Regions from separate parts of the Gordonia sp. NPDC003504 genome, predicted to be linked through region 2. Evidence: predicted binding sites of a transcription regulator. Region 2 holds the regulator's gene; the other holds the start of a gene.
What was found. Region 2 encodes LexA, which represses DNA repair genes until DNA is damaged. Its sites were predicted from a motif close to CGAACANNTGTTCG; they were not measured.
Positions count from the first base shown of each region.

Region 1: ACWDPV_RS13570 (DUF222 domain-containing protein) is a predicted target of LexA. The motif match lies at 1,673-1,686, and genes of this name have one in related genera.

Region 1 is NZ_JBSFPC010000006.1:142,900-146,314, forward strand. It holds gene ACWDPV_RS13570 (DUF222 domain-containing protein) at 1-1,645, opposite strand, end outside; gene ACWDPV_RS13575 (DUF58 domain-containing protein) at 1,914-3,203, opposite strand; gene ACWDPV_RS13580 (AAA family ATPase) at 3,203-3,415, opposite strand, start outside.
Region 2 is NZ_JBSFPC010000016.1:69,464-72,878, forward strand. It holds gene nrdR (transcriptional regulator NrdR) at 1-425, opposite strand, end outside; gene ACWDPV_RS21930 (LysM peptidoglycan-binding domain-containing protein) at 450-716, opposite strand; gene lexA (transcriptional repressor LexA) at 1,333-2,073, shown strand; gene ptsP (phosphoenolpyruvate--protein phosphotransferase) at 2,113-3,415, opposite strand, start outside.

The sequences.
Region 1 (3,415 bases), on a different contig from region 2:
TCTGTCCACCGAGTTCGGGGTGCTCGTGGTCGTATTCGTGCACGTGATCACAATCGCCGTCGAAGGCACTACCCCGGCAGGCGGGGATGACGCACTCACCGTGACGCATCCGGATGAATGTGTCCAACGCCGTCGACAGTCGGTATGGATCCGACGGCAACGCCGACGGGAGTTCGACGTCCTCGGGATTCACGCCCTTGGGCACCATCCGTCGGATCGTGGTCGGGTATCGGCTGATCAGATCGAGGATCTGCTCGGGGATGACCGCACCCTGCCCGACGAGGTAGCCGAGGTTCCCGTCGATCGGCATCTCGGCGGCCGAAACGGTGCTGCCCGAGCGGGATTCGGCGTCGGCGGGCGCGGCGTCCGTGTCATCGTCGGGCGCCGAATCGGGAGGTCCATCGTCGGCGGGTTCGGGTGGCGGTTCCGCAGCGACATCCGTTTCTGCGCTTGCGCTCTCGGCGTCCGAGCCGCATTCGTCGGGCAGAGTCATCTGCACCGCACGCGTGTCGGTATGCGTGGCCGGCTCGGGCTCGGGTTCCTTCTCGAGCTCAGGCTCGAGATCCGGCTCGGATGCGGGCTTCGATTCCGTACGGCGCGACTGAACTACCGATTGGCGTGCACCTCCACCGGATTCGTCGCCGGCATCGGACCGTCCCCGTCCTTGCGCCTGGCGCTCCTGTTCCTGGCGCTCCTGTTCCTGTTGGCGTTCCTCGATCGCCGCAGCGGTGGTCTCATCGGCGATGACGTGCAGCACGATCTGCACATCCGGAATACAGCCCGGCTCCGGAATGTCGGCGGGGCAGTCCTCTTTGCCGCATTCACACGCGAACTGCGTCCCCGACAACAACGAGTACATGGCATCGGCCTGGCGTTGCCGCCGCGTCCGCGGGTCTTTCCGGCAGGCGCAGTCGGCCAGGGCGGCGATCGTCTTCTCCGCGATCGTGATGTTCTCCGCGGACATGGTGCCGGTGATCTCCCCGGTCCCATCCCCCTCGAAATGAGTGAACACACCCCGCTTGTCCAGGTTCCGTTTCCGCGGTTCCCGCACGGCGTCCGGAGCATGCTGGAACACGATCTTGTCGACCATGTCCCGCAAACTCGTCGCCGGCCACTGCCCCTGCCTGCTGAACAACCGCTCGGCGATCGCTGCGTCGACCAGCGCGGTGTTCGGATGCAAGGCCGGCCCCGGATCGAGCAGGTTGGTGCGGTCGATCAGGGTCCGGAACTGGCTGTGGCTGATCCGCCCCTCGCGTAGTGCCCGCCCCGTCTTCGGCAGGCGGGTGGCCATCACGATCGCCTCATCCAGCATCCGCCGGGTGGTCACCATCGCCAGGTTGCGGGTGCGGGAGATGTGTTCGGCCGCGATCTGCGCGTACTCCGCCGACTCGTCCAACGGCCGGTCGGTCAGACACCTCACCACATACGCGGTGAAATACGAATCCAGCCACGCCATATAGGAACGGCACCGATCCAACTCGGTCATCGCGACCAACACCTCGTTGATCGAATGCTGATCCAACCGATCCGGATCCACCCCGAACAGAAACTCCGGCGGCAACCCCGGCCACGGCGACGGCCCCTGCTTCAACAACGCGTCGCGCACATCCCCACGAATCCGCGCGCTCCATGGAATGCTGCTCACCCTCGCCCCCTCGAACAAGATGACCGTCGAAGCTCTCTTCGATCTGACCATCATTGTAAAGACGGCCACCGACAAAACCGTTCACGCCGACGATCGGCCACCCCATCTGTGGACCAATCGACTTCTGGGGACAACTCAGCTCCGCGCCCGACGTCGGGTGACGGACGGTGGCCCCGACCGCGACCCGCTCGGTCCGGCGAATACTCCTACTCGCAGGATCGTCGGCACTCGGCCGCGCATCGAATCACGAAGGGCCCCACCGAAACTGCTACAACAGCCCGCGTGACTTGAGCACCAGGTAGTGATCGGCCAGAGCGGCCGGGAGGTGTTCGGGATCGGCATCGACCACGTCGACCCCGATGCGTCCCAGCGCCGATTCGGTCCGTTCACGCACCATCAGGGTGCGCGCCGCCGCGGCTGCCTCGTAGATCTCGGCGGCGTCGTCGCGTCGCGCACTCATCTCCTCCACCGCCGGGTCGCGGACCGAGCCGATGATCACCTTGTGCCGCAACGCGAGCACCGACAACGGAGCGAGCAGCGATTCCTCCACCGCGGCCGGTTCGAGCGGCGTCAGCAGCACCACCAACGCCCGCTGCCGCGTGAGCGTGGTGACCTCGGCGGCCAACAACGGCCAATCCGCTTCCAACAGAGCCGGTTGCAGCTCGGTCATCGCGTTGACCAGGTCGCCGAGCAGGGTGGTGCGCGGCGACCCGACGACACGTCGGTGGATCACCCTGTCACCGGCGATCAGGTCGACCCGATCACCGGCGTGGGCGGCCAACGCCGACAACAGCAGTGCCGCATCCATCGCCGCGTCGAGGCGGGGCGCGTCACCGACGCGTGCCGCGGAGGTCCGGGAGGTGTCCAGCACGATGATGATGTGGCGGTCCTTCTCCGGCTGCCAGGTACGCACGACCACCGAGCGTCGGCGTGCCGTCGCGCGCCAGTCGATGCTGCGGACGTCGTCACCTTCGACATAGTCACGCAGCGAATCGAATTCGGTGCCCTGACCGCGGATACGCACGGCCGACCGACCGTCGAGCTGGCGTAGCCGGGCCAGGCGTGAGGGGAGGTGCTTGCGTGAATTGAATGGTGGCAGGGCACGAATCACCCCGGGCAGAGGATAGCTGTGCTGTCGTGCGGCCAGGCCGAGCGGACCGGGGCGTCGGATGGTCGCGCGTACCGCGAGCCGATCACCGCGGCGCACCGGCACCAGAACGGTGGTCAGTTCCCGGCGCTCGCCCGGCGGGATGTCGAGGTCGTGCTCACCGGACCGCACCCCGGCCGAGGGCTGCCACGAATCACGCAGCCGCCCTCTGAATCTCCGGGTCCCGACATTCTCGGCGACGATCACCGACGAACCGGCAGCACCGAGACGGATTGGTGCCGACGGAAGGCGATACAGTCGCAGCGCCGTCGAACCGGCCGCGAGCAGATCGACCGCCATCACCACCGCGCAGGCGAACACCCACAGCAACACCACCCACACGTGGGGGAACACCACCGCAGGAATGATGCCCAGCGAGAGGAGGGCGACGAAGCGGCCGGTCAGCACCATCAGCGCGGGACCGGTACCGAGTTGATCGCGGCGTCGAGCACCGCGGCCACCGAGACGCCCTCCAACTCCGCCTCCGGACGCAACGAGAGCCGATGGGCCAGAGTCGATTGCGCGAGTGCCTTGACGTCGTCCGGGGTGACGAAGTCACGGCCGGACAGCCACGCCCAGGCACGGCTCGTGGACAACAATGCGGTGGCACCACGCGGACTGAC
Region 2 (3,415 bases):
TCGATCTCGCGTTGGAAGTCCTCGAGGGAATCGAACGACCGGTACACCGACGCGAACCGCAGATAGGCGACCTCGTCGAGGTCGCGCAACGGTTTGAGAATGGCGAGACCGACCTCGTTGCTGGGGATCTCCGCAACGCCCGAGGCGCGCACCGTCTCTTCGACCTGCTGCGCCAACTGGGCCAGATCGTCCTCGTGGACGTGCCGTCCCTGGCACGCGCGGCGCACCCCGCGCATCACCTTCTCCCGACTGAACGGTTCGGTGACGCCGTTGCGCTTGACCACCGCCAGCACGGCGGTCTCCACGGTGGAGAATCGTCGGCCACAGGCGCTGCACGAACGGCGACGACGGATCGCCTGTCCCTCGTCGGCGACTCGGGAGTCGATGACCTTGGTGTCATCATTCCTGCAGAACGGGCAGCGCATGCATCGAGAATAGCGCCTCACCGTTCAGCGATATGCGGGCGTCAGCAGCGCCTGACCGACACGCAGGGCGCTGCCACCCATGTCGTTGAGCTCGACGATCTGGTCGATGACCGCCTGCCGCGGCATCTCGGGTGCCACGCGCGCGGCGACGGAATTCAGCGACTCCCCCGCCCGGACGTGCACCACCTGCGTGGCCACCGGCGTTGGGGCGGCGGATTCCTGGTAATCGCTGCCGGCGACACCGATCAGCCACACCAGCATCGCCAGCGCCACCCCGGTCAGCAGGGCCACCGCGGCACCGCGACGGCCCGCCCGACGGGACTGCGACGCGAGCCCGGCGCACGGCGTCCCGGCCGGGCGCCTGGGGATCGCGACCCGAGGCCGGTCGACCGGACGATTGTCGGCGGGGCGGTGGAGGTGCCGGTGCCGCGCCACCGGGGTGGCGCGGCGAGCCGGCCGTCCTGCGTGCACGATCGCGCCGCACCGGGGCGTGACATCGTCTCGCACCGCACACCGGGCGTCGGGAAAGGCACCCAAACGGGCACCGGACGGGGTGCGCCGAACCGTCGCCCGACGCGCCTGACCTGCGGTTTCATTGCGAACCAAGGTGTTCTGCATGAGAGTCTCCGATCTCGATCACTTCTCGATCACTTCTCGATCACTCGTTCGAGGAACTGATGTTCGAAGTTCTATCACGCACCTCCGACAATTTCTCGCGACACGTCGAACAAGTGTTTGAAGTTGTCGGTGACCTGGACTAACCTGGCCGTTGACCAGCAGCGCAGACCCGCGGACAGCCCCCGCCGCACCCCGGACAACCGACCGCATCGGACAACCGACTGCACGGGACAACCGACAACACCGTCCGACCACAGCAGAGTTTCCGACCGAAAGGATCGAACACCCGATGAGTGAGAAGAACCGACGTTCGACGACGTCGACGTCGTCGACCAAGCGCGGCCGCGGGCCGGCCGCCGCCGACGAGCCGGAGGTCCCGTTCGACGCGGTGGCCGCGGAGGCCTCGCTCACGCCGCGTCAGCGGGGCGTGCTCGATGTGATCCGCAAGTCGGTGCGCGAGCGCGGCTATCCGCCGAGCATCCGCGAGATCGGCGACGCCGTCGGGCTGGCCTCGACGTCGTCGGTCGCTCATCAGCTGCGGACACTGGAACGCAAGGGACTGCTCAAGCGCGACCACAACCGCCCGCGTGCGGTCAACGTGCAGGACGGCGAGCACACCCCGCCGGACGACACCGCGGTCGCGTCGAATCTGCCCGCCCCCACCTTCGTTCCGGTTCTCGGACGCATCGCGGCCGGTGGACCGATCCTCGCCGAGGAGGCCGTCGAGGACGTCTTCCCGCTGCCGCGTGAACTCGTCGGCGAGGGATCACTGTTCCTGCTGAAGGTGGTCGGCGAGTCGATGATCGACGCCGCGATCTGCGACGGCGACTGGGTCGTCGTGCGCCAGCAGAACGTGGCCGACAACGGTGACATCGTCGCCGCGATGATCGACGGCGAGGCCACCGTGAAGACCTTCAAGCGCAAGGACGGTCATGTGTGGCTGATGCCGCACAATGAGCATTTCGAACCGATTCCCGGCGACGACGCCGCCATCCTGGGCAAGGTCGTCACGGTGATGCGCCGGATCTGATCCGACCCCGGGCCCGCCCGATGCGGCGCTCGCCGAGGTTCAGCCGGCGAGCGCCGCGGTGGCGGCGGCACGTGCGGCCGCGGGTGAGGAGGTCGCCAGTGCTGCACTCGCTGCGGCGCGGCACGCATCGAGGGTGACGCCACCGAGTTTGGCGCCGACCGCTGCCGACGCCGCCGGCGCACTCGACAACGAAGTGACGCCGAGTCCGACGAGTACGCAGGCCAGCAGCGGATCGGCGGCGGCCTCACCGCAGACGCCGACAGGTTTGTCCATTCGCTTTCCGGCCTCGGCCACCATCGAGATGAGCGCGAGCACCGCGGGCTGCCACGGATCGGTGAGTTCGGCCAGATCGGCCGACATCCGGTCGGCCGCCATCGTGTACTGCGTCAGGTCGTTGGTACCGATCGACACGAAGTCGACCTCGGCGAGGATCGACGACGCGAGTATCGCGGCGGACGGGATCTCGACCATCACGCCGGCGACCAGGCCGCGCCCGCGCACTGCGGCCGCGAACTCCGCGGCCTCCTCGGCCGAGGCGATCATCGGCGCCATCACCCACGGAGTACTTCCGGTCTCGCGGGCCGCCGCCGCGATCGCGTTGAGTTGCCCGGCCCGGATCTCCGGGTGTCGAGCGGTGATCCGATTACCCCGGACTCCCAGGGCCGGGTTGGCCTCGGTGCCATGGTCGACGAATTTCAACGGCTTGTCCGAACCCGCGTCGAGCGTCCGCACGACGACCTTCCTGCCCGCGAACGCCTCCAGCACCTCGCGGTAGAGCTCGGTCTGCTCGGCCACCGTGGGCGCCTCGGCGCTGTCGAGGAAGGCCAGCTCGGTGCGGAACAGGCCCACTCCCTCGACCGGATATGCGGTGGCGGCGCGCGCGGAGACGCCGTCGGCCACGTTGGCCAGGATGTCCACCGCGTGACCGTCGGCGGTGCGCCCCGGCCCCGTCCAGCCCGCCACGAGTTCCGCCTCGCGTCGGCTCTCATCGACGGCCACCCGTGCCTGATCCGGATCCGGTTCCACCACAACGGTTCCCGCGGTGCCGTCGACGAGCACCAGGGTTCCGGCGGTCACCTCGTCGAGATCGGCGACCGCGACGATGCACGGAATGCCCAACTGCCGGGCGATGATCGCGGTGTGACTGGTCGGACCGCCGAGCCGGGTGACCAGCGCGGTGACCAGTTTCGGATCGAGTCCGGCGGTGTCGGCCGGTGCCAGATCGGCGGCGAACAGCACCGAGGGCTCGGCGGGCACCGGCACACCTGGTTCGGGTTGTCCGAGCAACTCGGCCACGACACGATCACGGACATCGTTGAGATCGGTGACGCGCTCGGCCATC